DNA from 2 places in the Proteus sp. MB838 genome. Region 1 is predicted to be linked to the other one. Evidence: predicted binding sites of a transcription regulator. Region 1 holds the regulator's gene; the other holds the start of a gene.

What was found. Region 1 encodes ArgR, which controls arginine synthesis, uptake and breakdown. Its sites were predicted from a motif close to ANTGAATAAAAATACANT; they were not measured.
Region 2: argA (amino-acid N-acetyltransferase) is a predicted target of ArgR. The motif match lies at 2,484-2,501, and genes of this name have one in related genera.

What each region holds. Positions count from the first base shown of each region.
Region 1 is NZ_BAABMO010000003.1:51,797-69,533, forward strand. It holds gene ftsH (ATP-dependent zinc metalloprotease FtsH) at 1-703, opposite strand, end outside; gene rlmE (23S rRNA (uridine(2552)-2'-O)-methyltransferase RlmE) at 760-1,389, opposite strand; gene yhbY (ribosome assembly RNA-binding protein YhbY) at 1,535-1,828, shown strand; gene greA (transcription elongation factor GreA) at 1,951-2,427, opposite strand; partial or broken gene dacB (serine-type D-Ala-D-Ala carboxypeptidase) at 2,841-4,284, shown strand; gene cgtA (Obg family GTPase CgtA) at 4,395-5,564, opposite strand; gene rpmA (50S ribosomal protein L27) at 5,696-5,953, opposite strand; gene rplU (50S ribosomal protein L21) at 5,973-6,281, opposite strand; gene ispB (octaprenyl diphosphate synthase) at 6,544-7,515, shown strand; gene ACYUCW_RS02025 (DNA-binding protein) at 7,562-7,978, opposite strand; gene ACYUCW_RS02030 (DNA-binding protein) at 8,057-8,404, opposite strand; partial or broken gene ACYUCW_RS02035 (helix-turn-helix domain-containing protein) at 8,590-8,856, shown strand; gene mdh (malate dehydrogenase) at 8,957-9,895, opposite strand; gene argR (transcriptional regulator ArgR) at 10,346-10,816, shown strand; gene mpl (UDP-N-acetylmuramate:L-alanyl-gamma-D-glutamyl-meso-diaminopimelate ligase) at 10,885-12,264, opposite strand; gene fbp (class 1 fructose-bisphosphatase) at 12,430-13,437, shown strand; gene ppa (inorganic diphosphatase) at 13,637-14,164, shown strand; gene ACYUCW_RS02065 (MFS transporter) at 14,242-15,435, opposite strand; gene ACYUCW_RS02070 (dTDP-4-dehydrorhamnose 3,5-epimerase family protein) at 15,444-16,736, opposite strand; gene ACYUCW_RS02075 (hypothetical protein) at 16,783-17,046, opposite strand; gene ACYUCW_RS02080 (gamma-glutamylcyclotransferase family protein) at 17,300-17,647, opposite strand; gene tamB (autotransporter assembly complex protein TamB) at 17,653-17,737, opposite strand, start outside.
Region 2 is NZ_BAABMO010000035.1:21,955-38,177, reverse strand. It holds gene mltA (murein transglycosylase A) at 1-264, opposite strand, end outside; tRNA gene ACYUCW_RS14265 (tRNA-Met) at 522-598, shown strand; tRNA gene ACYUCW_RS14260 (tRNA-Met) at 640-716, shown strand; tRNA gene ACYUCW_RS14255 (tRNA-Met) at 738-814, shown strand; gene amiC (N-acetylmuramoyl-L-alanine amidase AmiC) at 1,029-2,291, opposite strand; gene argA (amino-acid N-acetyltransferase) at 2,536-3,870, shown strand; gene recD (exodeoxyribonuclease V subunit alpha) at 3,969-5,885, opposite strand; gene recB (exodeoxyribonuclease V subunit beta) at 5,878-9,516, opposite strand; gene ptrA (pitrilysin) at 9,513-12,401, opposite strand; gene recC (exodeoxyribonuclease V subunit gamma) at 12,417-15,794, opposite strand; gene ACYUCW_RS14220 (hypothetical protein) at 15,810-16,094, opposite strand; gene ACYUCW_RS14215 (DUF2509 family protein) at 16,135-16,223, opposite strand, start outside.

The DNA of each region.
Region 1 (17,737 bases):
CACGAACACGAGAAGCACCGACCCCGACAAACATTTCAACGAAGTCAGAACCAGAAATAGTAAAGAAAGGTACTTTTGCTTCACCAGCAATCGCTTTTGCTAATAATGTTTTACCCGTACCCGGAGGACCAACCATTAGGATACCTTTCGGAATTTTACCACCTAATTTCTGGAAACGACCCGGATCACGTAAATACTCAACTAGCTCGCTGACTTCTTCTTTTGCCTCATCACAACCTGCAACATCAGCAAAGGTTGTTTTGATTTGGTCTTCTGTCAACATGCGAGCCTTACTCTTACCAAAAGACATCGCACCTTTACCGCCACCACCTTGCATTTGGCGCATAAAGAAGATCCAAAGACCAATCAGTAAAAGCATTGGGAACCAAGACACAAAAATTTGTGTTAGAAGGCTTTGACCTTCAATGGGTTCTCCGGTCACTTTTACATTACGGTTCATTAAAGTGGTCAGCAGGTTATCATCACGCATAGGCATATACGTGCTGTACTTTGAGTTATCTGTTTTAGTTACATTAATATCATAACCACTTATGCTGACCTCGCGTAACTGGTTATTAGTTAACTCATTGATAAAGGTAGAGTAATCCACCTTACGACTATTCGAATCGCTGGGTCCGAAGCTCTGGAATAATGACATCAATACGACTGCAATGACTAACCAGAGGATCAGGTTTTTCGCCATGTCACTCAAGGGATTAACCTCATATTACAACTGTGTTAACAAATAGCTTTAGGGTACTAAAGTTTACGCCCTGTGGCTACAATATATACCTCACGAGAACGAGACCGCGAAGCGTCTGGTTTACGAACTTTCACTTTCGTAAACAGGGAGCGTATTTGCCCCAGGTACTCATCAAAGCCTTCTCCCTGAAACACTTTGACAATAAAACTTCCCCCGGGAGCCAGCACATCACGACACATATCAAGCGCTAACTCTACTAAATACATGGATCGAGGAATATCGACCGCGGGTGTTCCGCTCATGTTTGGAGCCATGTCAGACATGACAACCTGGACTTTATTATCACCTACTCTATCAAGCAATGCCTTCAATACAAGTTCATCACGAAAATCGCCTTGAAGGAAATCGACACCAACGATAGGATCCATAGGTAAAAGGTCACATGCGATGATCCTACCTTTATTTCCTAACTGCTGTACGACATATTGAGACCACCCACCCGGAGCAGCACCTAAATCGACAACGGTCATACCTGGTTTGAAAATGTTATCACTTTGCTGAATTTCTTCCAATTTAAACCAAGCTCGAGAGCGAAACCCTTTTTTCTTTGCTTGTTGAACATATTTATCACTAAAATGTTCTTGTAACCAGCGGCTAGAGCTTGCCGAACGTTTTTTATTGGCCATTGCGTTTTCCAACTATCATACACTTAGCAATCAAAAATTTTACTTCTTCACTCATTTTACCGCATCTTGACGACATTTTATGGTGATAAATGAGAGATGGCGTTAGAATAGACCGTTTTCAATCCCAACTAAGCAAAAATTAATGATGACTCTTAACAAAAAACAAATTCAACACCTGAAAGGGCTCGCTCATCATCTCAATCCTGTCGTTATGATCGGTAACAACGGGTTGACTGAAGGCGTTCTTGCAGAAATTGAAATCGCTCTGGCACATCATGAGCTTATCAAAGTCAAAATCGCAGGCGAAGATCGAGATGTTAAAAACTTGATCGTGGCAGCGATTGTGCGTGAAAGCGGTGCACAGAATGTACAAGTTATCGGAAAAATGGTTGTTCTTTATCGCCCTTCTGAAGCGCGTAAAATTATTTTACCGAAATAAAACTTATACCTTTATATAAAAATGCCATAACTAACTCTATGGCAAAAAAGGCCTTTTCAGGCCTTTTTTAATATTACCACAGGATAGCATTCTAGTTTTCTATAGAAACGTAAAATTACAAATTAAATATATTCTACGTTTAAAACTTCATACTCTACTTGGCCGCCTGGGGTGTTAATGACCACCACATCATCTAACTCTTTACCAATCAATCCACGGGCAATCGGTGAGTTGACTGAAATTAAGTTTTCTTTAATGTTTGCTTCATCATCACCAACAATGCGGTATTTTTGCTCTTCTTCAGTATCCACATTGAGTAACGTCACCGTGGCACCAAAAATAATACGTCCATTATTCGTCATTTTAGTGATATCAATGACTTGCGCATTTGATAATTTTGCTTCAATTTCTTGAATGCGGCCTTCACAGAAACCCTGTTGTTCACGAGCTGCGTGATATTCCGCGTTTTCTTTTAAGTCGCCATGTTCCCGTGCCTCAGCAATGGCCGCGGTAATTTCTGGGCGACGAACAGTTTTTAGATATTCCAGTTCTTCGCGTAATTTTTCTGCTCCGAGAACTGTCATAGGGATCTGATTCATGTGTTAATACCTCAATACTATTCCTAATAAAAAATAGGTATCATCCTGATTTTTTATACTAACAACACAGAGAAAAGGTTCTACTTTACTCTTCTCAAGACAAAAAAAGACACAGGCAGCCTTAATGAGGGCCTGTCCCTTTATATATTCGATGAATAGAAAATAATTGTAACTTTCTACCCTTTTGGTTGGGAAGTAGTAAAAACCTCCCTTATCTAAAGCTAAACTAAATCTAACACAAGAGGCCAATGGCTTCACGTCTTATTCTCGTTTTAAAAACAGGATAAGTAATATTTTCTGATAATCAGATAATCACACGTGTTACCGTTTACTTTTGCCCTCATTGCCCTTTAGTATTAGCCTCTGGCAATCAACACTATAGCGTTAAGCTTATAGTTACGGATAGAGAAATTATGCGCTTATTACCTATATTCCGCGGAATATTTTATACCTTGAGTCTGTTAAGCTTTTCAACCCTCGCCATTCCTGTTGAAAAATATATAGAACTTTTGCCTGATGGCACTCAAGTCGGTTTAATCACCCAAACTGTTGGCGCATCCTCCCCTAACCTAACTTATAATGATAATCAATTATCTTTGCCAGCCAGCACACAAAAAGTGGTCACAGCTTTAGCCGCCCTATTGCAATTAGGGGGCGATTATCAATTTACCACCACAATGGAAACGGAAGGTAAGATAAAAAACAATCAACTAGAGGGTGATTTAATTTTCCGTTTTAGTGGTGATCCTACGCTAACTCGCCAGCAATTACGAGCAATGGTTGCCGTATTAAAACAATCCGGCGTCACAAAAATAACGGGAAATTTATTAATTGATACCTCTGCTTTCTCCAGCCATGACAAAGCGCCGGGATGGGTTTGGAATGATATGACCCAATGCTTTAGTGCCCCACCAAGTGCCGCTATTGTAGATAAAAATTGTTTTTCCGTCTTACTGCAAAGTGGTCAAAAAGAAGGTGATATCGCCACCATACGTAAAGCGTCTTTTTATCCTGTCACGGTTTTAAGCGAAGTTGAAACCTATGAAAAAGGCTCAACACGAACCCGCTTTTGCGAATTAGACGTCACGGTGAGAGATTTAAATACTTATGTGATAACAGGCTGCATTCCTAAACGTGAAGAAGCCATGCCGCTGATGTTTTCCATTCAAGATGGTGCGCACTGGGCAGGTATATTGCTAAAAGAAGAGTTACAACGTGCAGATATTGAGCTGGACGGTTATGTCAAACGCCGCTCCCAACCTAAAGCCCCTGTTACTGTTTTAGCACAAACACAATCTAAACCGTTACACACTTTATTGACGACGATGTTAAAAGAGTCTGACAATATGATTGCAGATGCCGTATTTAGAACTATTGGTCGTGAATATTATGGTGTAGCTGGCACTTGGCGTTCAGGGGCGGATGCCACTCGTGCTATTTTAAAACAAAAAGCGGGCATTGATTTAGCTAATACAATTATGGTGGATGGATCTGGGCTTTCCCGCCATAACCTGATAGCCCCCCGCAACCATGATGCAAGTATTACAATATGTCGGACAACATGATAGTGAGTTAAATTTTATCAGTATGCTTCCTCTTGCCGGTCATGATGGTACATTGCAATATCGTGGTGGTTTTACTGAAGCGGGCGTCAACGGTAAAGTTTCCGCTAAAACAGGTTCACTCAAGGGAGTGTATAATCTAGCTGGCTTTATGACCACAGCCAATGGACAGAAAGTGGCATTTGTACAATTTATTTCTGCCTACTCTCCCCCTACACAAAATCGCAATGCTGGACGCGCCTATTTGGTTCGTTTTGAAACGAATTTATATAAAGATATCTATAACAATAGATAGCACTATTATTTGTTAGAAAGTAAAAACGCCTGAAAATTCAGGCGTTTTTTATGTCTCACTATCTGTATGTCTATACGATACCGAGACAACAATACCGATAAAAAGAGAGATTAACGTTGGTAGATAAACTCTACACCATCATCATCTTCTTCATCCCAATCTTCGTCATCGTCTTCAATGTCAGGATTTTCAAGTTGTTCTTTATGGTAGTCATCCCACATAAAATCAACTTTTTCTTCAGTGGCTAAAGCGGTAGCAATATCTTGCTCACGTGGGGTTACTTTCAGGAATTCCATAATATCCCAACAAAGTTTTTTCACCCCTTCTTGGTTGATAGCAGCAATCATATAATAATCACCTTCCCAACCCAACGCTTCAACTATCGCTTGCGCTTTCTGTTTTGCTTCATCGGCATCAAGCAGATCCACTTTATTGAAAACTAACCAACGTGGTTTTTGTGCCAGTTTATCGCTGTATTTTTCTAATTCAGAAATAATGATTTTGGCATTTTCAACGGGATCAGAACCATCAATAGGATCGATGTCGATCAAATGCAATAATACACGGCAACGTTCTAAATGTTTCAGGAACTGGATCCCAAGACCCGCGCCATCAGCAGCCCCTTCGATCAGCCCCGGTATATCCGCAACTACAAAGCTTTGATGGCTGTCCATACGCACAACACCTAAGCTAGGTACTAGTGTAGTAAATGGATAATCTGCCACTTTGGGTTTGGCTGCCGAGACGGCTCGAATAAAGGTAGATTTACCGGCATTCGGCATACCTAACATACCTACATCCGCAAGTAGCATCAGCTCTAACAGTACTTCACGTGATTCACCTGGTGTACCCATTGTGCGTTGACGTGGTGCACGATTGACTGATGATTTAAAACGCGTATTCCCTAAACCATGGAAGCCACCTTTAGCGACCATTTGTTTTTGACCATGTACCGTTAAGTCAGCAATGATCTCACCTGTAGCAAGATCACGGGCACGCGTCCCCACAGGGACATTAATAGTAATATCTTGACCACGTTTTCCCGTACAATCACGGCTTTGGCCATTTTCACCACGCTCAGCGCGGTAAGATTTAGTAAAACGGTAATCGATAAGGGTGTTGAGGTTTTCGTCTGCAACCATGTAGACATCACCACCATCACCGCCATCACCACCGTCTGGTCCCCCTTTCGGGATATATTTTTCTCGACGAAAGCTTACACAGCCGTTACCACCGTCGCCAGCGACGATTAGGATCTTGGCCTCATCAACAAATTTCATGATTTTACTCCGTATGATAGCCATTAACGTGCTGGATGGCCGAAATTACCCAGAGATGGCCTTTTTTAAATATAAAAAGCCCCGCAACAGACTGTGCAGGGCTTTTAACTCGGTGTTTAAAGGACCGGTAATTATTCAGCTTCGATGCTGATAAATTTACGATTGTTTGGACCTTTAACTTCGAATTTAACTTTTCCGTCAGCTAACGCAAACAGGGTGTGGTCACGACCACAACCAACGTTAGTACCTGCATGGAACTTAGTACCACGTTGACGAACGATGATGCTACCTGCTAATACAGCTTCACCACCGAAACGTTTTACACCTAGACGTTTTGCTTCGGAATCGCGACCGTTACGAGTCGAGCCGCCAGCCTTTTTGTGTGCCATTAATCTGCTCTCCTAAACCTTAAGCGATACCAGTGATTTTAACATCAGTAAACCACTGACGGTGGCCCTGTTGTTTACGGCTGTGTTTACGACGACGGAACTTAACAATTTTAACTTTCTCGCCGCGACCGTGAGCAACCACTTCCGCTTTAACTTTAACGCCCTCAAGGATTGGAGCGCCAATTTGAATGTTGTCGCCATCAGCGACCATCATGACGGTGTCAAACTCAATAGTTTCGCCAGTTGCTACTTCAAGCTTTTCTAAGCGAATTGTTTGACCTTCGCTGACTCGGTGTTGTTTACCACCACTTTGGAAAACCGCGTACATATAAACTCCGCTTTCCGCACACTCCCAATATGTATAATTTGAGTGCACAATTAAAATATTCACATAGGGCGCGAATTCTACGCAAATTTAGTCGCGATGACAAGTATAGATCGCAAACAACCAGCAAAAAAAAGAGTTTTTTACACAATATTTATTTCAGCCATTTTTAAAGTACAATCTAAATTATAAGAGAGTAAAATCTATGGCATGATCATTTTTTATTAATTATAACGCGCTCATTGGCGAGCCAAAGTCGAAAAACATGAATTTAGAATCTATTATAAAACTCACATCCGCTGATATGGCTGCGGTAAATGACGCAATTCTTTACCAGCTTAATTCAGATGTTTCTTTGATAAACCAGCTTGGTTACTACATCATTAGCGGTGGTGGTAAAAGGATCCGCCCAATGATCGCTGTTCTGACCGGCCGAGCTTTGGATTATCAAGGGGACAAACATATCTCTGTCGCCGCTTTAATTGAATTTATTCATACCGCAACATTATTGCACGACGATGTTGTTGATGAATCCGATATGCGTAGAGGCAAACAAACAGCTAATGCTGTGTTTGGTAATGCTGCAAGCGTGCTGGTAGGTGACTTTATTTATACACGATCTTTTCAGATGATGACGGATCTTGATTCCATGCGCGTGCTAAAGCTGATGTCTAGCGCAACCAATGTGATCGCTGAAGGTGAAGTATTACAATTAATGAATTGTAACGATCCTGACATTACTGAAGATGACTATATGCAAGTTATCTACAGTAAAACCGCTCGTTTATTTGAAGCTGCCTCTCATGCGTCAGCCATCCTCTGCGGAGCCACTCCAGAGCAAGAGAAAGCTTTCCAAGATTATGGTCGTTATCTTGGTACCGCATTCCAGCTGATTGACGATTTACTGGATTATGATGCAGATAATACCCAATTAGGTAAAAATACCGGTGACGATCTGGATGAAGGTAAACCTACTTTGCCTTTACTTCATGCCATGCACCATGGTAACGAAACAGAATCACAACTCATTCGTCAAGCCATTGAAAAAGGTAACGGCCGTCATTTACTCGACACTGTGTTAAAAACGATGAAACAGTGTGGCTCACTGGAATATACCCGCCAAAAAGCGGAAGAAGAAGCCGATAAAGCCATTGAGGCGTTAGCGATTATTCCTGATTCATCTTACAAAGATGCATTAATTGGCCTTGCGCACGTTGCTGTGCAACGACAATCGTAATTTTCATACCTAAACCCCATAAAGTATGAGAAGCCCGTCAGAGCGACTATGTCGACTCTGGGGGGCTTTTTAATTTTTGAACCACTTCTTCATTTTCTCGTTCGATCTCTTCTTGATTGTCAGCATCAATATAGCTAATTAACTTAGCGAGACCTTCTCGTAAAACAAATTTTACGATTTTTTCACGCTCTGATTTTGTTAGCTGATAATAAGCTTCCACCCAGATAAGAAAGGCATCCTGACGCTTAGATAAATATTCTGCAGGAGGCTCATGCGCCGCTAACACACTCACCACCTCTTCAGGGAGGCTTTTAACCGAGTACTCAACGGCTTTACCTTGTACTCCACGCTTACGGCGATTTTCCCATCCTTCACGGCGTGCCATTAAATTGACCCCTTGTGGAGAATTAGGTAACCCTGCAAGCCCTACTAATTCTTTTGCTGTATACCATTCTTTTTTCATGATCTCATCTCACATTCAACTAAGAGGTTAGTCAGATATCGGTTGCGGATAACGCAATAGCGCGTTCTTTAAAGTCGCTTAATCTTTGACGATCTTTTCTAAAAAACTTCTAATACCATCCCGCAAGATCAGCTCTGTTACTGTTTTTTGTTCACCATCATTAAGTTGTTGGAATGCTTTCACCCAGATAACGAGTGGCTCCTCTTTATTTAGTTTGTAATGTGCTAATGGTTCATAAAGCTCCAGAGCAATTAAAGTTTCTTCTGGTAAACAAGAGTAATGATATTCAACGCCATTTCCTTGTTTATTAGTTCTCTCTTGTTTTAACCAAGATTCACGTTTAGCTTTTGCATTTACACCTTGTGGTGATTTAGGTAATCCACCTATACCCGTCAATTCCATTGCCGTATACCACTCTTTTTTCATTACGTTTCTCTAAAATTGTTATCAACTTCAAAAAAGAAATTATTAAGAATAAAATCAGAAATATTTTTAGAAAAATAATGTTATTTTATTTTCTAAATAATCAGTTTAATGCTTTTAAGCATTTCTAATAAACTGTTATTTATACCACTAACACAGCATTTAATTTTATAGAAAAAGGATTAAAAATGATTTCAAGGAAATCTGATTGGCATCCTGCCGATATTATTGCCGCACTCAGAAAATGAGGCACAACACTGGCAGCCATCTCTCGCCAAGCTGGTTTAAGCTCTTCAACACTGGCTAACGCACTGTCACGCCCTTGGCCAAAAGGTGAGAAAATCATTGCTGACTTTCTAGGTGTAGCGCCTTCGGAAATTTGGCCCAGTCGTTATTTTCATCCTGAAACAGGAGAATTACTTGAACGGAAGATACGCGACAAAACCAATAATTAACTAATAATTACATATATTATAATTAATAAAAAAAACCGCTGATACACTATCAGCGGTTTTTATTTAAATTTACATTATTTTAAAGCAAAAAGGTTATTTTTTATTTATTAATAAATTCTTCGCCAAGAATTATATCTTTTTTCAATACATCCAACATGCCATTAAGAGATTGTTTTTCAAAATCACTTAATTGACCGATTGGTAGATATTCTTCAACACCATTCTTACCTAAACGAACAGGTTGTGCAAAGAAACGGGCATGTTCACCATCGCCTTCGGTATAGGTGCACTCAATAACATCTTTTTCGCCATTTAAAGCACGGATCAATGAAAGACCAAAGCGCGCAGCTGCTTGTCCCATTGATAATGTGGCTGATCCGCCACCCGCTTTAGCTTCAACAACCTCAGTTCCCGCATTTTGAATACGTTTTGTTAATGCAGCAACTTCTTCATCAGTAAATGACACACCGGCTACTTGAGATAGCAAAGGAAGAATAGTGACACCTGAGTGTCCACCAATGACCGGAACATTCGTTGTTTGTGGATCTTTGCCTTTTAATTCAGCAACAAAAGTATTCGCACGGATAATATCCAGTGTTGTCACACCAAATAGGCGTTTTTTATCATAAACACCGGCTTTTTTCAGTACTTCAGCAGCGATAGCAACCGTAGTATTGACTGGATTAGTAATGATACCAATAAGCGCCTTAGGGCAGTTTTGTGCAACTTTTTCAATAAGATTACGCACGATCCCTGCATTTACATTGAAAAGATCAGAGCGATCCATACCCGGTTTACGGGCAACACCGGCAGAAATTAAAACAACATCTGCATCTTTTAATGCAGGAGAAGGATCTTCGCCAGCAAAACCTTTTACCCTTACTTGAGTAGGTATATGACTTAAGTCCGCTGCAACACCCGGTGTAACCGGAGCGATATCATATAAAGAGAGTTCACTACCAGCTGGAAGCTGATTTTTAAGAAGAAGTGCCAGTGCCTGACCAATACCACCCGCTACACCGAGAACTGCTACTTTCATTCTGATACTCCTTAGTTTACGAGATAGTGGAACGCCTTTGATATACTCACTATTACGCAACACACCTAGTAAAGAAAACAATTATTTAACAGCTATATTGCATAATAAGGCATTTGTAGTAAAAAATAATACTTCGGTTATTCTAAACAAATTGCTTATCTGTTAATGAGATAGCGGGCACTCTTTTGAGAAATAATTCCAATAAATATCGCTAAGTGCTAAACGAACTATCTCATATTGCATAATCATTTAAGATTATCATTTAGTTAACAAATTATTTACCTAATCAAGATTATCGCATTCAATATCGAGAAATAAAACTTTTTTGAGTTAACACACAAAAACACACATCAACCAAGAAGAGAAACAAGATTAACGGAGCTAATGTTGCATAAAAATTCACTTCTCTGCATAATGTGCGAGTTATTGATAACTCACTAAAGGTGAACTATGCGCACTCCTTCTAAGCAAGAAGACTTGGTTAAAGCATTTAAAGCCCTGCTGAAAGAAGAAAAATTCAGTTCACAAGGCGAGATTGTAACCGCATTACAAGAAGCTGGTTTTGATAATATTAACCAGTCTAAAATCTCTCGTATGCTAACAAAATTTGGCGCAGTAAGAACGCGTAATGCCAAAATGGAAATGGTTTACTGCCTGCCAACAGAACTTGGTGTACCAACAGCAAGTAGCCCATTGAAAAATTTGGTACTTGATATTGACCATAACCACTCAGTAGTGGTTATTAGAACCAGCCCCGGTGCCGCACAGCTTATTGCACGTTTATTAGATTCTTTAGGTAAAGCAGAAGGGATCCTCGGAAGTATCGCTGGTGATGACACTATTTTTTCTACACCCGCGCCAGGATTCTCAACAGAAGAACTACGAGATGCGATTTTAAACCTATTTGATCAGGAATTATAAATAGCGACTTCAGGAAAATAGGTCATAAACAGTAAGCCACTGAAATTTCAGTGGCTTACTTATTTAAATTAATATTGATCCACAGATGATTTTGGTGTGGCTAATTTCGCCAGGAGTTTTTCATGTATACCACCAAAGCCACCATTGCTCATGATCAAAATATGATCACCCGGTTTAGCTTCTTTAGCAACCATCTCCACTAATGTATCAATATCCGTGCTCCAACGAGCAGGCTGTACACACTTCTCGGCAATATCACTGACTAACCATTGAATGTTAGGTGGCTGAAATAAGAAAACTTCATCAGCACGTCCCAATGCCGGGGCGATATCATCTTTACTGATCCCCATCTTCATCGTATTAGAGCGAGGTTCTAATACCGCAATAATACGTGCTGTTCCGCCAACTTTACTACGTAACGCTTCAAGGGTTGCTAAAATCGCCGTAGGATGATGGGCAAAGTCATCATAAACACTCACTTGATTTACTTCACCCCGTAACTCTAAACGACGACGGGCGTTAATAAATTTATTGAGTGCTGCGCATGCATCTACCGGTAATACACCAACGTGGTGAGCTGCCACAATGGCCATTAAGCCATTTTGCATATTGTGTTCACCCGAAAGTCCCCAACAAACCTCACCGACTTGCTCACCTTTATGGAACACTGCAAAGTGGCTACTGTCATTACTGATCTTTTTCGCCTGCCAATCACCCGTCTCACCGGTGTACTCTTCCTCACTCCAACATCCCATACCAATGGTCTGTTTTAAGTTCAGATCGTTATCAGGCATGATAATTTTGCCACTGCCCGGCACAATACGGACTAAATGATGAAACTGTTTTTGAATCGCCGTTAAATCATCAAAAATATCCGCATGATCGAATTCCAGATTATTTAAGATAAGCGTACGTGGCGAGTAATGAACAAATTTAGAACGTTTATCAAAGAAAGCACTGTCATACTCATCAGCTTCAATAACAAAAAACGGGCTTTCCCCCAATTGTGCTGAAACTTGAAAGTTACCCGGCACACCACCAATTAAAAAACCAGGTTGATAACCACAATCTTCTAAAATCCAAGCCAGCATACCTGCCGTAGTCGTTTTACCATGGGTACCCGCAACGGCCAAAACCCAACGCTCAGGCAAAATATAGTCATGTAACCATTGTGGCCCTGATGTGTAAGGCAATCCTTTTTCAAGTACCGCTTCAACACAAGGATTCCCTCGAGTCATCGCATTGCCAATAATCACCATGTCAGGAGCAGGTTCCAATTGTTGTGGAGCATAACCTTCGATTAGCTCAATGCCTTGATTTTCCAATAATGTGCTCATTGGAGGATAAACATTTGCATCAGAGCCAGTTACTTTATGCCCTTTCGCTCGAGCTAAGATGGCAAGACTTCCCATAAAGGTGCCACAAATACCAAGAATATGAATGTGCATGAATTTCTTTCCAATAGCATGAAGTTGGTCACTATTCTAACCATCAAAAAGCAGATTAGAAACGGATTAACCTTTGAATCATGCGATTCTTTGGATAAACTTGCCACTAATAAGGAAACTTTTTTCCTTTTTATATTTTATCCATTCACATTCAGGACCCACGTCATGAAAACATTAGGCGAATTTATCGTCGAGAAACAACAAGATTTTCCCCATGCAACTGGCGAATTAACGGCATTGCTGTCAGCCATTAAGCTTGGGGCTAAAATTATTCACCGTGATATTAATAAAGCTGGGTTAGTCGATATTCTTGGCACTAACGGTGTTTCTAATGTTCAAGGTGAAGCCCAGATGAAACTGGATCTTTACGCGAATGAGAAACTAAAAGCAGCACTTAAAGCTCGTGGTGAAGTTGCGGGGATCGGTTCGGAAGAAGAAGACGATATCGTTATCTTTGAAGGTGATCGCGCGGAAAATGCCAAGTATGTGGTATTAATGGATCCATTGGATGGTTCTTCTAATATCGATGTAAACGTTTCCGTTGGTACTATTTTCTCTATTTACCACCGTATTACGCCTATTGGCCAACCAGTGACACTAGATGATTTCCTGCAACCCGGTAATCGCCAAGTTGCTGCGGGTTATGTCGTTTATGGCTCATCTACTATGTTGGTTTACACTACCGGTTGTGGTGTACATGCCTTTACTTACGATCCTTCTTTAGGGGTTTTCTGTTTATCTCACGAAAGTGTTCATTTTCCGCCTACCGGAAATATGTATTCAATCAATGAAGGTAACTACATTAAATTCCCATTAGGGGTAAAAAAATACATCAAGTATTGCCAAGAGCAGGATGCAGCAACTAACCGTCCTTATACAACTCGCTATATTGGCTCTTTGGTTGCGGATTTCCATCGTAACTTGCTCAAAGGGGGGATTTATATTTACCCAAGTACGGCAAGTCATCCAAATGGTAAATTACGCTTACTTTATGAATGCAACCCAATGGCATTCCTCGCGGAACAAGCGGGTGGTAAAGCCAGTAATGGTAAAGATCGTATTTTAGATATCAAACCAACAGAGTTGCACCAACGCATGCCATTCTTTGTGGGTACTAAAGCGATGGTCGAACAAGCAGAAGCATTTATGGCTCAATATCCAGACGAAGAATAAATTTTCTTTTTGTCAGGATATAGTTAAACCGGGCTTAATTAACGCGTCCGGTTTTTTCATCTCCCAAAATAGCTAATTCGTGTATTTGTTGCTTATTTTTACCTCAAAAGGCAACCTGTACGGCAAAAAACGGGTATTGTTAAAAACTTTTCGCTATACTACGAGCCACGTCAAATTAATTTTTCATAGGAAATTTTTTATGAGCCTGAATCATGTTCCTGCTGGTAAAGAACTACCAGAAGATATCTATGTTGTTATTGAAATTCCAGCCAATGCTGATCCAATCAAATACGAAGTTGATAAAGAAAGTGGTGCACTGTTCGTTGACCGTTTTATGTCAACAGCGATGTTCTACCCATGCAACTACGGTTACATCAACAACACATTATCTTTAGATGGTGATCCAGTAGACGTTCTGGTTCCAACTCCATACCCATTACAACCAGGTTCAGTCATTCGTTGCCGTCCTGTTGGCGTACTGAAAATGACTGATGAATCAGGTGAAGATGCAAAACTGGTTGCTGTACCACACACTAAACTAAGTAAAGAATACGATCACATTAAAGATGTGAACGATCTACCTGAATTATTAAAAGCTCAAATCAAACACTTCTTCGAACATTACAAAGATTTAGAATCTGGTAAATGGGTAAAAGTTGATGGTTGGGAAGGCGTAGAAGCGGCTAAAGCTGAAATTCTGTCTTCTTTTGAACGCGCAAAAAAATAATTCTGTGTCATTAGAATTAGCGTTGCTAAGTAATCCATTGGTTGCTTAGCAAAAATAAGCCCACTTCAAATGTGGGCTTATTTTATGATTATCTCTTTTTTATGGTTTAACCGCATAATAAGCATTACGCCACTCACCAAGGTGATCGCCATAGCGATTATCATCAATATATATACTGTCGAAATATTCCCTGTAGAGAAAAAGAGCAATCCCCCAACAATGGGCAAAATCAGTTGATTAAACAAAATAATCAGTGAGGAAATGCTAGCTAATTGTGTCACAGGAATAATTTCTATTCTTAACATCCGTAAAATATTCCCTGAAAAAACCTTACCAATAATGGATAGGGCATAAAAGAGAATAAAAGCCGTGATATCATGTTGAAAAATAACCAATAGAAAAGAACTTATTGTGATGATACAAATTGATAGAGACATTAATAATTTTCGATTTAAATAATGGGTTAGATAACCATATAAATAAGTTCCTATCACGCCACAGATCCCCGCAGAAATATCAATAAAGCCATAATATTTAATGGGTAAATTCATCGATTGGTCGATCAACGCCGCCCCACTCGACTCAATTAATCCATCAAACATATTATTGCCGATAGCAATTAAAATAGAAAAAACCAAAATAGGAGACGTAAAAATCACCACTATCCTTTTCGTCACCTGTAATGTCTCTGTTAGGCTATGTAACTGAGTGGCAGATTGGCGCTGTTTTGGCACTAAGTAAAAGAACAAAAAGAACACGGCGTTAATGAAATAAAATAGACAGGGAATAATCAGTAAATAATGGTAACCATAATCAATAAATAACATACCGATTAATGGGCCAATGATCATGCCCAAAAAATCCATTCGAGACATTATATTAATATGATGTTCTTTATGGCGACTCATCAAGGCAATAATTTTTTCATATGAAATCAGTGTCTGTGAATTACCAATAGAAATTAAGCTACCCACTAATCCAAAACTAATTGCAATAACTAAATCAGAGGAAAAATCTACTATTAATAAAAATAAACAACCGATAATTTTACAGCTATCGGAAATAACAGAAACAGGACGGACACCTAGACCATCAATATATTGACCAATAAGCGGTATTAAAAAAATACGTGGTAACCACCATAAAGCGTATGTCAATCCCGCATATTCAATGCTTGTTGTTAATTGATAAACAATAACAGGTGTCAAAAAAACCATTAGACCATCTGCACTTAATACCAAAAAAAGCATATAGAAAAAGACAATACGCATAATAGAGGTTACACCTTTTCTTTAATTAATACTTTAATAGGCTGATTATTTTCATCATAAACAATAATTGATTTTGGGGTATGATGGGTGGGCCTATGTTTCATTAACGCTTGTTGTTTAGAAACAAGAAATTGATAATAGGTTAAATCTGCTGCTATTTTATTAACACGATAAGCTTGATAATTTTTATTAGCGATTTTCCAATCAATCACGTCATGACCCGGAATATATTCTTTTTCTTCGTCCAAATAGATAACAGGTCGATTCACAGTAATGATATTCGCCATATTAAATAAGGCATGGGCAACACCACAGGGGATCACTAACTCAATATTGGGTGCCGGATCAAAAACCATTTCATCTTCATAAAATAGCGTAGGCGAATCTTCACGCATATCCACCAGCTTAATAGTGATTTTACCCGAGGTATTTCCTAAAAAAGTTAAATGATCTTCTTGCCCTAAATGTAATCCATAAGAGTCGAAATCATAAGCCTCCTGACCATGTTCAACTAGATACATAGGGGATTGTCGCGTTAATGGAACAATGCCACTCTCTTTGCCCGTATGCAGGGTCGCCATTTCACGAAATTCAACACCTAAAATAGTGGATGTAGGTAATGACTGTTTTTGAACATCGGCTATTTTCTCTCGCAACCTTACATTAATTTCATCGCCATTATCTAAGCGAATTTTACGAGTTTCAGAGTGTAAAAATCGATGTTGGCTTAACCACTGCTGTTGTATCTCAGCAACTCGATAGTAGACCAGCGCCGAAGCTTCTTCTGTCATCGGCTCATAGCCTTCAATCTCATTAATATCGATATCTTCCGGCAGATTTATCACATCATTATTAGGTGACCAATTTAATGTTTCACTTGCTAATTGCTCGATAGTAGGTAAAAAAAGAGAGTAGCTATTTAAGGTAAAAACATTTTCTAGATGGGAAAAAGTATGAGCAACTCCTGGGGGAATAATAAGTGTTCTTGCGGATGATGGGGTTATCTCCAAACTTAATTCTGATTTAAATGTCGGTGAGTTTTTACGACAATCAATAAATTTAGCCAGTATCTTTTGTTTTTTATCACCTAAAAAGGTGAGTGTATCTTGCTGGCCAAGATGAATGCCATACTGCCCATATTTAAATTCGCTTTTACCGTGATAAACAATATTAATAGGATAGGTTGTTGCGAAAGGAATAACATAAGACTGATGTTTTCCATTATTCACTCGCCAGCGTTCAATCCAATGTAATCCGACAATATTAATATCTTTATTAAGTTCATTAATATCCTTATTCACTATTGCCTCCTTTCATTTAAAAAGCAGCCTTACGGCTGCTTATTGATTAAAGACTGACGACTTCGATATCATAACCAAGTGACTTCGCACTTTTTAGTAACGCATCTAAGCTAGTGGTGTTTAATTTTAAATACTTATCATCAGCAGGTGCATTTTTAATACCTGCAAGATAAGCTAATTTATCTAATGCTTCTGTTGCAACAGTTTTAGTTTGTAGCATCATATCCGTAAAACGATGATTGACTATATTATGTTTTACATCTTTTGGTGGATTATTATAAAGTTGAGTAATATCGTTTAATTTGTCCATAAATTACCTTATTTCGCTATTTAATAATAAGTCGTTATCTCTTTCCTTCTTAAGCAAAACTGTTTTAACACTGAAGTTATTTTTCTGTCAATCAGCTCTACCATTAATTATTTTCATATCAATTTAGATAAAAAACGAAGTAATAATTATTTATTTAAATTTTAAAATATAAATACTACTTTTAGTAAAAATAAAAAAGCTCGATATATATCGAGCTTTTTTAATCATTATTGAGTCAGCTTTCGTAAGCCTATTACTCTTCTTCGTGGCGTTTTAGCCAATCTCCACTTTTGATTTCTCGCAACCCATCAACTGGCTTTTGATAAAGATAGATCCAAGCACTACCATAAGGTGTTGATATCAACTGGCGCTTGTAATCTTGATCATTTTTTTTCAGTTCATCAAGCTCCGTCAAAATGGAAGGCGTGATCCGATAAACTTCACATTCTATTTCACCATCACCTTCAACCACAGCAGGATAAAACCCTAAATCATAGAGTTTATACCCCGCTAATTTATACTCACCTAATAGCTGTGCGTAGGTCATCCAGTGATGGTTACCCTGATTTCGCCGTAAACTTCCATAAACAATAATTCGCATATAAATTAAAACTCAAATTGATAAAGCAGATCTATTGCCTGATTCATACCAGACACTGCTTGTAAATACAACCTGGGCATCAAGCGATAA
Region 2 (16,223 bases), on a different contig from region 1:
TGAGCGTAACCAATTTTCCACTGCTTGATAAGTATCTTGATTACTATTGTATAGACGTGAAGATGTTTGATTTATTTGGTTAACTTGTTCAAGGTAATCTGAGCCATTAATGGGCTTGCCTTGCGTATTTGGCGAGTTAACTTCAATAAGATCTTGCTTAAGCTTACCATCTTTATACTGTTGCCCCTGATCTGTTGGACGATGGCAGCCTGTTAAGGCAAGCGCTAATATCCCCAAAAGCAACGATTTTCGCCAAGTAACCATTTTTTACTTATATTCCTACTTTAAAAAGAGTTGATGACAAGAAAGATACCAAAGCCAAATCAAGAAAGATATCGATACAGAAGTGGTTGCGGTTTTTTTAATTATCGGCTTCACCATTTAGTGTGTTATCTAAAGTATAACTGTCTAAAATTACACCTCTATGTATTATTTCTGACCGTTTTTAAAAGAAAATGGCAAAAATTACATAAAAAACTTGCAAGTTATCAGATCCTGAGTATAGTGCCCCTCTGTGGAGACGCGGGGTGGAGCAGCTTGGTAGCTCGTCGGGCTCATAACCCGAAGGTCGTTGGTTCAAATCCGGCCCCCGCAACCAATTCACAACATACGCAGTAAGTTAAAATTTATAGATTCAGTCGCGGGATGGAGCAGTCTGGTAGCTCGTCGGGCTCATAACCCGAAGGTCGTTGGTTCAAATCCGGCTCCCGCAACCAATTTCTATAAATATTTTCGGACGCGGGGTGGAGCAGCATGGTAGCTCGTCGGGCTCATAACCCGAAGGTCGTTGGTTCAAATCCGGCCCCCGCAACCAATACTTTCCTAATTTTATTTTCTACAAATTCCCATTAAATACTCTCTTAATCCCTACTCTATTTACAATAACCAATATACTCCCTGTTACTGAGTTATGATTTAACTTATTGGATAAAAAATAATAAGTTGTTACCTCTAGTAGAAAATAACTATTTATTTCCCACTAGAAGTCTCAAAAATAAGTTGTAGTTGTATGTAGTTGTATAGCGAGATCAGCCTCGATCAGCTAATGTCAGTTCCCCACCATTAGCAAAATAGGCTTTAATACCTTTGAAAATAGATTCAGCAACTTGTTGCTGGAATTTAGCCGTTTTGAGCTTTCGCTCTTCTTCAATATTACTAATAAAAGCCGTCTCTACTAAAATAGAAGGGATCTCAGGGGCTTTTAAAACCGCAAATCCGGCTTGATCGACCTTATTTTTATGTAGCTTATTCACGCCACCTAATAATTTTAATACCTCACTACCAAATTTTAGGCTGTCATTAATTGTCGCGGTCTGTACTAAATCAAGCATTGCGTGATCAACATAGCGATCACCACTTCGACTCACCCCACCAATTAAATCCGCTTCATTTTGGGTTTGAGCTAGGTAACGTGCGGTATTACTTGTTGCGCCTGTTTTGGATAGCGCGAAAACAGAAGAGCCTCTAGCCGAGCGATTGGTAAATGCATCTGCATGAATAGAGACAAAGAGATCAGCCTGCATTTTCCGCGCTTTCGCTACTCGCACTTTTAAGGGGATAAACACATCCTCATTACGCGTCATATAAGCTTTCATTTTGGCATCTTTATCAATCAAAGCTCTTAAGCGACGGGCAATTTGTAGTACAACGTCTTTCTCACGAGTTTTATATTTCCCCATCGCTCCCGGATCTTCACCACCATGGCCGGGGTCAATCATGATAATAATCGGCCTATCTCGTCCTGCTCTTCCGGGCTTACGCGTATCCGTTTGTTCAGGCACAGCTTGTTGTAAATCCCCTTCGTTATATTCACGCAATAGCGCTAATAGCGGATCATCTTCACTTGTCGCCGCATGACTTGGATAGAAATCGAGCACTAAGCGATTTTTAAATTCAGCAACGGGTTTTAAAGTAAACATTTGTGGCTGAACGGGGGTTTTAATTTCAAACACTAAACGAACCGTAGTTGGGGTATTTTGACCGACACGAATAAGTTTTAAGTAAGGATCGTTTGTTTGCACTTGACTAGCCATACCTTTCAGAACGCTATTCAGTTGGATACCTTCAAGATCAACCACAATTCTATCTGGTGCTGATAACGCAAACTGGCGATATTTCAAGGGGCTACTTGATTCGATAGTCACACGTGTATAAGTCGATGCAGGCCATACCCTGACGGCAACCACTGATGATGTTGCCGCTAAGCCAACAGGACTAACACTTAATAACAATAACGCGCCAATTCCTTTAATAAGACGACGACGTGTTTGATTATGTTCTGAATGACTCATGAAAATATTCCAAAAAAAACGATTAACATCAAAAAGTGCTAAAACAGACGGTCAAAAAATATCTGAACGAAAAACTTTACCGAATCCACACTTCACTGTCACTTAAAAACAGCACAATTACACACTTTTATACAAATATTCTGCCTTCTGTTAAAACAGTAAGATCGGATTTTACTTGCCATTTCCGCTCAAAAAGAATAAAAATACATTAAATGCGAATAAAAATTCACTTGAGAGGGGCTTTATGAAAGAGCGTAGCACCGAATTGGTCGATGGTTTTCGACACTCGGTTCCGTATATTAATGCACATAGAGGTAAAACATTTGTCATTATGCTAGGGGGAGAAGCAATAGCCCATGAGAACTTTCCCTCTATCATTAACGATATTGGTTTATTGCATAGTTTAGGAATACGGTTAGTGGTGGTTTATGGCGCTAGACCACAAATCGATGTGGCTCTTGAAGAGCAAAAAATTTCTCCGCTCTATCATAAACACACACGAATTACTGATAGTAAAACCCTTGAAGTAGTTAAACAATCTGCCGGTACCTTACAACTCGATATTACTGCTCGTTTATCAATGAGTTTAAGTAATACGCCCTTGCAAGGAGCGCATATTAATGTGGTTAGCGGTAATTTTGTCATTGCCCAACCTTTAGGTGTCGATGATGGGGTCGATTATTGCCATAGCGGTAAAATTCGCCGTATTGATGAAGAGGCCATTCATCGTCAGTTAGATAACCATGCCATTGTGTTAATTGGCCCTGTTGCCGTCTCTGTTACAGGGGAAAGTTTTAATTTAACCTCTGAAGAGGTCGCAACCCAGCTAGCTATCAAACTTAAAGCACAAAAGCTTATTGGCTTTTGCTCTTCGCAAGGGGTTGTAGATGCAAGTGGCCAGATTGTGTCTGAACTTTTACCTAATCAAGCAGAAGAACGAATTCAAGCATTACAAACTACAGGCGATTATCACTCAGGTACTGTACGTTTTTTACGAGGTGCGGTAACAGCCTGCCGTCGTGGTGTTGAGCGTAGCCATTTATTAAGCTATCAAGCGGATGGTGCCATTGTTCAAGAGTTATTTTCTCGTGACGGTATTGGTACGCAGATTGTGATGGAAAGTGCCGAGAAAGTCCGTCGCGCCAATATTAATGATATTGGTGGCATATTAGAGCTTATTCGTCCATTAGAGCAACAAGGCATTTTAGTGCGTCGCTCAAGAGAGCAACTTGAGATGGAAATTGATCAATTCACTATTATTGAGCGCGATAATCTCACCATTGCTTGTGCTGCCCTCTATCCTTATCAGTCTGAAAAAATAGGTGAAATGGCCTGTGTCGCCGTTCATCCTGATTATCGTAGCTCTTGTCGAGGTGAAGTGTTGTTACAACGCATATCAACCCAAGCTAAACAGATGGGGTTAGATAAATTATTTGTGCTCACGACTCGTAGTATTCATTGGTTCCAAGAAAAAGGCTTTACGCCTGCTGAAATCGATAAATTACCTATTGAAAAACAGGCTCTGTATAATTATCAGCGCCGCTCTAAGATCTTAATTTTAGATCTACATAAAGAGTAGTTTTATTAATAAAGTAAAAAAGACAGGCTCCCCCTCTCAAAGCCTGTCTTTTGCTATTCACTATAATTATATTAATTCGTATTAAATTAAAAAATCACTCAGTAACGCAGTTTTTCAACTAATCCACTGCGGCGTTGAATACGTGTCTGGATCGCCATTTTCACCATATATTCAGAAGAATAAAGTGATAGCTTCTGCTTGGCTCGCGTTATCGCCGTATAGAGTAATTCTCGGCTAACAATAGGAGAAAATTGTGTTGGCAACACCAGTGCCGTATGGGTAAATTCCGAACCTTGTGATTTATGTACTGTCATCACATAAGCAGTCTCATGTTGCGGTAAACGACTAGGTTGAATAGCTTTCAATGTGCCATCAGGCAACTGAAAGAAAGCTTTCATTTCCCCTTCATCGTTATTAAGCATAATGCCGATATCACCATTAAATAGCCCCAATGTGCTGTCATTACGCTGGATCATAATTGGTCGCCCAATATACTCCCGCTGATAGCTATTTATAGGTCGTCGTATCAAGCGTTGGCGATGTAACAGCATCTCAATACGTTCATTTAGTCCTGTGACACCAAAAGGCCCTTCTCGCAAGGCGCACAATAAACGATATTGATTAAAGCTATGAAGAATAGTCTCTGGTGCTGCTTTTTGTGCGACTAACGATAGATAGTGATGATAAGTCTTAGCAACATCTTGAAGCATCTTCATATAGCTCTCATCGGTGTCTAATGAGATAAATTCGATGTCCTGCGGATCGGTATGTTTTTCTCGCTCAGTGCTCTCTTGTGTTACTGTCGCTTTTTTCAGTAACGTCATAGCACTCTTCACTTGTCCTTGATTAACCGCAAAAGCTAATTGACCAATACCTGAATGTGAGCCAAAACGATAACTTTTACGCAGTAAACATAGTGAATCACTGACCACCGAAACTGGCGTAGTAGAAGTCGTCATAGAAGCGGGATCTTTCTGTAATTCACCTTGTGTTAAGCGATCAATCTGCTCAAAACGGCGTTGGCTAAACCCCTGATCCGCAAAACGACAAATATCCCCTAAAACGGCTCCCGCCTCTACCGAAGCGAGCTGATCTTTATCTCCCAGAAAAATAACATGGCAATATTCCGGTAAAGCCTCAATTAAACGCGCCATCATCGGTAAATCCACCATAGAAGCTTCATCTATGACCAAGATATCAAGTTGTAGCGGATTATCGCGATGATAACGAACTTGCTGACTTTCCGGTTGAGCACCTAATAAGCGATGAATGGTTTGCGCTTGATCGGGCATCCATTTTAACTCTTCTTCACTTAGTGCCAATTGCGCTAATGCTTTACCTAATGATTCGGTCAATCTAGCTGCCGCTTTTCCCGTGGGTGCGGCTAGTTGAATAATGGGTTTTTCATTCGCCGTTAGCATGACAAAAGCAGCTAAAATCTTTGCTACTGTCGTGGTTTTCCCTGTTCCTGGGCCACCCGAAATAATCGAAATAGGGCTTGTAATAGCAACCGCTGCGGCGACTTTTTGCCAGTTAGTTTCAGCATCTGTCTTAACACTTGGGAAAAGTTGATTTAATACGTTTGTTAATTGATTTTCATCGATATCAACCACCCGTTGCTCTTGGCGAAAAAATTGCGCAATTTGCTCTTCATAACGCCACATTCTTTGTAGATAAAGTAATCCGTTATCGAGAATAATAGGTGAAGGCAGATCACTATGGCCTTGATTAACACACTCGCTCTGATTAAGCTCTGCCAGTATTTCTTTCGCTGATGGTTGCGCCATTTTCTGCCAAATGGCTTGTGAAAGCTCGGTGTGTCGTCCATCAAACAATTTATCTTGTTGTATGATATTTAACGGTAAGCAAACATGACCCGCCCCTGTTTGAGCACTGAGATAGGCAAAAATAAACAGTAGGATAGGATTTTCATCTGCCACCAGCATTTGAGCAAAACGTAAATCTAATGGGCGCAATAGGTTTTGTGCAATTGCTTGTTCTAATAATTTAATCATTTGAATTGTTCTCACCCAGCGCGTTCACTTTACTGCCGTTAACCTCAAGCGCTTCCCCTTTAAATAGCGCATCTAATGCTTCTACAAACTTTTCTTCAGGTAGATAGGTATAGACGCCATTGCCCGGGTAGTCAGTATCAATGCCACGTAAGAAGAGATAGCAGATCCCACCAAAATGACGTTGGTAATCATAATCAGGTAAGCGTTGTTGTAAAAATCGATGTAGCGCTAAAGTATAGAGTTGATACTGTAAATCATAACGATGATCGCGCATTGCATTGCTCATCGCCTCTTGCGTGTAATCCTCACTCGATTCACCAAGCCAGTTAGATTTATAGTCAACCACATAATACTTGCCCTCCCAACAAAATACTAAGTCAATAAAACCTTTTAGCATGCCTTGCACTTGCTGAAAATTGAGGGCTGGACATTGCGCAGATAAAGGATCGTATTGACGGGTTAATTCTGTTAACTGTGCCGCCGACATCTCCTTTTCAATAGGCAGATAGAATTGTAGCTCATCGAGTTGATGCTCCTTAGGAATATCAGCTAAACATAAGCCTTGCGCATTTAATGGGGTGTGAAAAAGGGTTTCCATCCAAGCCACCAACAATGGCGTCCATTTTTCCTCAAAACCTTGGGCAATAAGTTGCTCTTGCATCCAACTTTCATCAATAGGCTGTGAAAAATCAAGCTCTTCAAGCAAACTATGTAAAAATGTCCCCGCGACTGCACCACGAGGGAAGTGATGAATAGAGAGTTCATCGCTGTGTTGCGCTGTTTTCTCACCTTTAGCATCGGTATCTAAGCCCGGTGCGATAGATTGTACCAAGGCATCCAAATCAGCACTATCAAATAGATATCCACGTGCAGAGTGTTGTGCCGTTAATCCCGAATAACTGGTGATACGCCAATTATCATTAATTTTTCGCTTAAATATGGCGGCATCTAAAGCAATATCCGTTGTATGTGGAGATTGATATCGATGCGTTGAGGTATCACCTAACGTGATCACTTTTATATTGTCATCAAGCAATTGATTAATGGATTGATGTAATAGCTCACTATTACCCTCTTCCCCATGCTGCAACAGATATCCCAGCGCATTTTTATGCAAATCAGTTAATCCTGACTTACGTTTATTTCCTTTAACCAAAGGCGCAACACCAACATAACAACAAAATTTCGCCCGAGTTAATGCCACATACAACAAGCGTAAATCCTCTGCCAGTCGCTCTTCATCAGCAAGACGCACGCTATCAGGTTGATTAAAAATATCTAATTTTGCGTAAAATTCATCTCTATCATGATAAAGCGCGCCCTTTTGTTCTTGATAATTACAGGCAAAAGGTAGGCAAACAATGGGATATTCCAATCCTTTAGATTTGTGAATGGTACAAATTTGCACCAGATTTTTATCACTTTCCAAACGCATTTGCTGACTTTCCGCTTGTGCATCTGGTCGAGAAATTTGCTGGGCTAACCAACGAATAAGGGCGTGCTCGCTATCAAGCTGTAATGATGTTTCTTGTAGCAACTCGCCAATATGCATGATATCGGTTAAACGTCGTTCTCCTGCTTGGCTTGCGAGTAAGTTCTCAGCGATTTGGTTTTCTATCATGACTTTACGTAGCATAGGTAACACACCACGTTTTTGCCACAAGACAAAATAATCAGAGAATTGCTCCACATAGCGGTTCCAACGCTGTTCATCTTGATTAAGTTCGTCAATTTGTTGTGCGTTAAATCCAAACAGTGCACTGGCAAGAGACGCTCTTAACACCCGTTCTTTTTCAGGGGTTACCACTGCTTGTAGTAACCAAAGTAGATCTTTGGCTTCATTGGTTTCAAACACACTTTCTCTATTGGATAAAAATACTGATTGGATAGATAACAGATCTAATGCATCTCTGATCAATAATGCTTCTCGGCGACTACGCACTAGCACCACAATATCGGCAGATGTAACAGCGCTTTTATTGTCTTGTTCGATTAACCAAGCTTGTTGATTGTCACCGGCTGATAACCAGTCACGAATTTGCATCGCACATTGCGAGGCCATTAATTGTTCATAATTACCAGTTGAAAGGCTTTCACCTTCAGCTAACCAAAAATTTAATGGGGCAACTGTTTTTTGCTGGTAAATAAACTTCATATGCTGATTTTTTTCAGCCGAATTGACCTCAATAAAAGGAATATGATCAAACAAAAAAGGGGTTTTAGAACGTAAAAACAGTTTATTAACTGCACTTACCATACCCGGAGCCGAGCGCCAGTTAGTATTCAATGTATAGTGGTGATCGGTTTGTTGCCTTGCCCGAATATAGGTAAAGATATCTGCACCACGAAATGCGTAAATGGCTTGTTTGGGATCACCAATAAATAGCAAACCACTCTCTGTATGCTCACCATAGATAGTATCAAAAATACGATACTGCTGAGGATCGGTATCCTGAAATTCGTCAATCATCGCGACGGGATAACGTTGGCGAATAGCATCTGCTAATGCTTCGCCGCCTTCTCGTTGCAATGCCTTATCGAGACGCGTTAACAGATCATCAAATCCCAACTCACCACGACGCATTTTTTCATTTTCTATCCCTTGGCGTATTTCAGGGATGGCATTGGCAATGATCACATCACGTAACGTTAAGCTTTGTTGGCAAAGTAGTTCGATTTCCGCAAATAAAGCGTGCTCAGGCGCAGCCCCCTTTGTAGTTTTTTCATGTAGGGTTGCTTGCGAAAAACGACTTAAACAGTCAGGTAACTGATAACTTTTGGTTTCGAGTGGAGTGGCCCATGCGGTGATTTCATCGATCCATTTAGGTAAGAAACGACTACTGTAACTGCGTTTATCAACACCAGATGAAGTTATCCAATCTGCAATTTCATTGCAATGATGACGCCATAGTGCTTTAACTTTATCAATGGCCTCAATGACTGCTTGATGACGCTGTTCAACAGTCTCTTTTTTAGCGTCGAAATCAATACCTTGAATTTCGGGGCATTCACCTTGTAAATAGGGTTGAATTTCATACAGCAGTTGCTCAGGGCCAGACCAAATTTCGCTTACCGCATAGGCAACATCATAAGAAAGGGGATAACAGTGCCTGCGCCAAAAATCAGCGCAGACACGTTTTTTTAACTCATATTCATCTTGGATCAACACCTGTTCAAACAATACACCAGATTCAAAAGCGTTAGTGGCTAACATGCGCTGACAAAAACCATGAATAGTATAAATAGCGGCTTCATCCATTTGACGCTCAGCTTCTAATAGCCATTGCGCCGCCACCATTTTATTCGGGATTTGATCTAATAATATTTGGTAAGCGTTATTGTCATTTTCTACTTGATGACGGATACAGGCTAGCCTTAACTGATGAATATTTTGACGAATACGGGCGCGTAATTCATCCGTTGCCGCTTCGGTAAAAGTAACGACTAAGATCTCTTCAACACTTAAGGGGCGATGAAATGCTGACTCGCCCCCTAATCCAAGCAGTAATCGTAAATACAATAACCCTATAGTGTACGTTTTCCCTGTTCCCGCAGACGCCTCAATGAGGCGTCTTTGATACAAAGGAAGTGTATAGGGATCTAATACCTGTGCCTGTATCACTTCACTCACTCTTTAATTTCCTCAACAGGTAATGTTTTTTGTAATTCACTCACGGTTGAATAGATTTTCCACTGTTTATTTTGCGCATAATCAGCGTTGTTACCCTCTTTCCCGATTATTTGTGAAACAAACACGAGTCCTGTCGGTTTAATTATCGCTTTTTCATAAAATTCGATTGCTTGTTTTAGCGTTACCTTATTCAGTTGGGCTAAAAACTTCTCACGACCATCATATTTTAAGTTATTACGATAAAAATCATTACGATAAAGAGAAACCTCTTCATAAAATGTTTGCGGTGGTTGTTTTACTTCATCAATAATGGCTTTTTTATATTGATTAAATTCAACTTCACTTAGCTTTTTCAAACGATCATAAGCTTGTTGATAAAATGCATGATAACGCTCATTGAGATAAACTGGTGGTTTAGCATTACTTTGCAGTAAAAAGCCTAAACCGGACTGCTCGCCCATTGAAGCTTGGAAAGCAAAGACCGCATAACCTAATTGCTCTTCTGTTCTGAGTTGTTCAAAGAACCAAGGATGCACGATAGAGGATAATACTGATGTAATCGCTTTTCCTTGTAGACGCTCATAGCCAACAGGGATAAACAATTCCCCTAGCGCATTATCGGTACTTTTAGATTTATTTTGGAATGTAACTTGATTTAATTTATCAAAAACTAATGTGTCGCCAATCCAATATTCTGTTCCTTTATTGCCTAATAATGCTTGTGCCGATTTAACTATCTCACGGCTCTGCTCTGGCGTTAAATTACCGATAATTAATGCTTGAAGCGCTGCATTTTCAATGACATCACGACGATTATCTTTAATATCTTGTAACGTTATCGACTCTAACGCCTTAAGTTTATCGGCTTCTTCATAATAAGGGATCGTATTTAGGCGACGGGCAGGTAACATTGCAGCATCATACGCTTTAAGGTTATGCGTCACTTCCAGTTGTTCACGATACCAAGATTTAGCTTGATCAAGCTCTTGCTGAGTAGCTTCAAACGTTATATAGCTTTTTAGTGTGGCATTTACTAGCTCTGGTAAATGTTGAGTATAACCATTGACTGAGAAATCGACTCCACGCCCAGAAGAAGAGGAGATATTCATGCCGGCAACAGAAGCTTGATAAGCCAGTTCACTAGAGGTTAGATCAGCAAGGTAATTGGTCAATGTTTGTATAACTTGCTGTTTAACTGTGCGATCTGCATTTTTGTTCACTAAACTTAACGTCACACTGGCTTTCGGCTCATCAGAAAAATAGTGCGATGGCATATAGAATAACCGAGCATGACTGTCTTGCCATAATAATTGAGGCTTAGTGATGTTACTATCAGCATCAATAAGTGACAGATTATCAGGAATATAAGGGTTTAGTGTCGGTAATGACAATGAGATGTCGCTGGCTAATTCCTGCCATGAAGCTAATTGCTTCGCAGTAATTTTATCCACTTGATAAGGTGCATGAACAAAATAAGCTTGCTTATTTGAAGGCTCATTAGGGCTAATCACCCAAATACGCGCATTTTCTGGTGTAAGAGATCCTAGGCGAGAAAGGATCGCAGAAGGTTGATAATCATCGGCAATAAAATCTGCATTAAGAATATTTTTAATCGGATAACGCAGCATCATATCGGAGATATCTTCAATATAGTTCATATCTCTGACAATAGAGCCATAGCGAAATGAGAGGTCAAGCACATTGGCTATTTCTTTAAAATAGCGCTCACTGACCCCTTTATTTTGGATCAGTTGAATATAAGAAAAAATCGCTGAAATAACTTTATCTTTCTCAGCAAGGCCTTTGTCTGTTAAAAAAACATAAATGGTAAATGAACCTTGGTTGCGATCGATATAGGATTCAGATGAAGTACTAATATTCTCTGCTAATCCTTGCTCTTGTAGCCAAGTTGCTAGTGTACCCGTGCTACGATTGCTAATAAGGTAGCCAATATATTCATCTGATTTACTGCGAAAATCGGCAAGATTATTATCAATACCAAATTCGATTTGTAAGGTTTTTTGTGGCTGAGCTGGGACTAAGTGGATCATTATCCCTTTTTCTTTTTCTGTCATCGCAGGCACCGTCGTTACTGGTGCTTGGGTGTTTTTATTAGGAATACGGGAAAAAGTATCAGCCGCTAATTTAGCGAGTTCGTCCAGTGATTTATTACTATAAATCACCCCATTCATTAAGTTACCAGAATAGTATGTTTGATAGAATTTCACTAATTCATCTTGTAATTTACTCTCTGGCTTATCACTTAATGTTTCTAAGTTTCCTCCCATAAAACGAGAGCTTGGATGAGCCGGATTCAAAGTTTCGGCTCTCACTTGCCAAAAACGCATTCCATCGCGGGAGCGAGCCATGGTTAATTCCGCATTAACCGCATTACGTTCACGATCAGCATATTTAGGATCAAGTAATGGCTCCGCTAATGCATCTGCCAAACGATCAACTGCTTCATTAATGGCACTATTTTCAACTTCTAAATAAAATGCGGTGCGGTAAGTGGTTGTGCTGGCATTATGAGAGCCACCATTTTTATTTAAAAACTCTGTCAGATCCCCTGATTTTGGGTATTTGGTCGAGCCCATTAACACCATATGTTCTAAATAGTGGGCAAGACCTTGTTGGCTATCTGGATCTTCTAATGCACCGACAGGCAGAGCAACGGCGGTTAATGATTTGACCGCTTTTTTATCTGAAACCAGTAATACGGTCATATCATTAGCTAATTTAATAGCCTGATAATCACGTGGATCACTTTCACTTTTTTCAATGCTATCCGGCAATACTTGCCAAAGTGGATCTGTTGCGAAGCTGTTGATACTGACTAGCATCAATAGCAACATAATCCAAAGTTGCGATAAGTATTTTCTCATCTGATATGAGCTCCCTTATTTTTTTATAAATGGAATGATTGGCTTAAATATGGCTAACGTGGTCTGTTTTACTGCCTCAAGAAAAGGTGCATCAAGCTGATGAAATACACGTTGAATATAGATATCATTCATTTCACCTTCTCGGTTATAGCTATCGGTTAAATATTGCGTTAATACCAATTCTGCCTTGTTTTGTATCTCTTCATCATCAAATAAAAACGTCTGTGTTTTTTTATCGAAGCAAGCTTGTAACCAAGCCCAACCACTGTTGGCGAATAAGGCTAAAGGTGTATTCATCCCTGTTTGATAATCTTGGATCAATCTTTCAAGGGTTGAATACGCAATATCCGCAGACACCGGTGATAGACACCATTGCGACTCTTTTCTACCATAAAAACGGCTTTCGCCAGTTCCACCACTTAAGCAGTACACGAGATGTTCTATCCATAATTGCAGTAGATCATTAGCTGTTAATGTGGCGGGTCGCCAACGGAGTAACCCATCGGCTTGTACTTCATTTAAACGACCAATTAATGGGATCGTATTAAATTGGTATTCTATTGTGACAGAATGGGTTGCTAAACGTTCACTTCTGACTTTTTCGGCTAAAGGTTGCAACGTTTCTATTTGTTGCTCCCAATAAATTTGACCAAACGCACTAGCTGGTAATTTTCCAGCAGCTTTAATGCGTTCATAAAGTGCTTCTGTTGATGTCCCTTCGATTAAGGCTTTTAATAACCATTGGTTTAATAGATAACGTTGTAATGCATTAATGACAAAAGGCTCTTCTTCCGGTAGCTCGGTCTCTTCAATAACAAAATTCGTTTTTAGACTTTGCTGGAAAAAAGCACGTACGGGATGGCGATAAAAGCGTGATAGTTCATCTAAAGAGACTTTCTCAATTTTTTTATTTAATGGCGTTGAAAATGCTTGGTGAGCAGTCCCTTTCCCACTTGCTGCGGGTAACCATTCAGCGGCATAAGAGCGATATAGAGCATCCGTTTTAAAGTTTTCTGGCGCAAAAGGCACTCGACTATGTTGGGTTAATAAGTGGCTGATGATACGCTGCGCACTGTCATCAACATTTAATGATGCATCTTCCCTTAAACGGAAATTTTGCCCAATATAATCTTGTAACTCTTTAATCAATACCGAAGGATTACATTCGCGATCGTCACGAATAGACTTACCAATATAACTGATATAAAGGTATTTTTCTGCTGAGCTTAATGCTTCTAAAAACAGGTAGCGATCATCATCACGACGTTTTCTATCACCTCGACGACGTTTTTCTGCCATTAAATCAAATCCTAATGGCTGAATATTACGTGGGTAGACCCCATCATTCATTCCCAATAAACAGACTGCTTTAAATGGAATTGAACGCATTGGCATTAAGGTGCAAAAATTAAGGCTTCCGGCTAAAAAGCGTTGGCTAATTTTCTCATCATCAAAACGCACTGTAAGTTCATCGCGGATCAGCACTAATGGAATTTCATGTTGATAGTGCGCCTCTAGACCATTTTTTATCACCTTTTGCCACTGTTGTGTGATAAGCGCCAATACCAGCTCTGTCTCTTCATCAGTGTCAAAAAAGGCATCAACAAGCTGTTGACCGATATCAAGCCACTCTTCTAAGTTTCGAGTTTCGCTTAATCGTGTTCGCCATTCACTTAAGGTATATAAAAAATCTGCTAGATGCCCTGCTAACTCAGCGACTAGGCCACTTGATTCATCGTAAGGCAGTACCCCTTGCCACGGCCCTGCCTCACTGTCCATCGCATAACCAAGAAGCATCCTTAATAACCCAAACTCCCACGTATTTTTTCCTGTCACAGGTAATAAAAAGGAGGCCACATTTTCATCATCTAATCCCCAACGTATACCTGACTCTTCAACCCAGCGCCGTAGTAGCTTCAACTCATTTTCAAAAATGGCAAAATGTGCAGCTAAGGCGGGTACTTCAAGTAATGCAAGCACTTGCTCTGCGGTAAAACGGCTTTGAGGTAATTCTAATAAAGTGATAAAAGCTTGTAAGACAGGATGTACTTGGCGAGCTTTTCGGTCTGAAATGGCAAAAGGAATATAACGCTCTGCGGGCGCATTACCAAATACGGCTTGAATATAGGGCGTATAGCTATCAATATCCGCCACCATAACAATAATATCTCGCGGTAATAAATCAGCATCTTGCTCGAGGAGATGCAGTAATTGGTCTTGTAATACCTCGACTTCCCGTTGTGGGCTATGGCTAGCATGAAAGGTCAAAGAGCGATCATCATTGGCAATGATCCGCTTTTTTTCACTACTTTGGTAATCCTCAAGCGTCTGACCTATTTGTGAAAAATCCTCTAAATCGAGTATATCGGCCTGAAGTTGATGTAATAAATTATCTCTTGGTATATCAACAAAAGCATCTAACACATCGCTATATTCAAGCTCAGAAAGAAAATAGAGATTATCTTTACCTAACTTTCCCCAAGACGCTAATAGTGGATTGCCGACATTTTGCTCCCCTTCCTCATTAAATAGTGTCGATGCATTTTGTTCATCTTTAAACCAAGGTAGTTCATGAAGTTGCTGATAATGTCGAGGCTTTCTACTATTTAGACGAGCGAGGAATTTTGGATCTTGAATATCTCCCCAGTAATAGCGGCAAGGATTAGTAAACAATAAATAGATTTCGGTATGTCTGCCGATTGCTTGCAGTGCTTGCAAATAGACTTGTGGCAATGCTGAAATACCACAAATAAAAATACGCGATGGAAAACAGTGCGCAAGCGCCCCCATAGGCGCATCATTCAAAGTAGAAATAAATTGTTGATAAAGATTAGCACGATGCCATTTAGGTTGCGCAAGATCTTCTGTATAGCGTTGCAGTGCCAACCACAGTGTTTTTTGCCAGTATTGATTGTCACTCAAGCCATCAATTAGTTGATCATTTTCCCATGCCGACAACCAATCGGGACGATAAACCAGATATTGGTCAAAGAGATCCGCCACACGCCCCGCTAGTTGATGTAATTTACGTTTGTCTTCATCATCTTTAAGATAATGTAGCAAGGGTTTAAATGCCGGATCATCAAGGTAATTAGGCAATAATGCCATTAGTTTCCATGTCATGGCATCTTTAGAAAACGCACTTTCTTTAGGTATACCTGATAATACCCGAGTAAACATTTCCCAAATAAAAGTAGCGGGTAATGGATAACGGATATTAGCAGCAATACCCAAACTTTCTGCTAATTGGATTTGTAACCACTGCGACATTCCGGGACTTTGCACTAAAATCACTTCTTGCTCAAAAGGCGATGATAGTGGCCGATTTTGCATAAAATGTACCATCAGTGATTTAAGTAGTGATAATTGATTTGAATGGTAAATATGGAACATCAGATCCTCATTTTATTAATCACATGACCAATGGTATAAGCGTGTCACATAACCTGAATGGTGGGTTATCGATCCCTCTATTTTTTGACAGCCTTCCGCTTCAATAAGTGATTGTGTCATTATTTTAAGGTTATCAACAGAGTTGAATGACATTTGCCCATAAAAAGCAAAAAGAGACGCTCCGGCTTGTTGGATAGCCACTAAGCGCTGAAAATCAACTTTTAAGGCTTGGCTATACCCTATAATAGCGACAAAGCTAATATTAAAGAATAGCAATACTGACACCATATTAATTAGCATACTATCTTCTTTTCTTTCATGATTAATTAAGTATTTATTATCAAATACAGCCTTCTTTAACTAGTGGACAGTAGTCTAGCCAACCATTCGGTTGGGCTTCAATATGCAGTTTTTCCTTACCAACCAGAT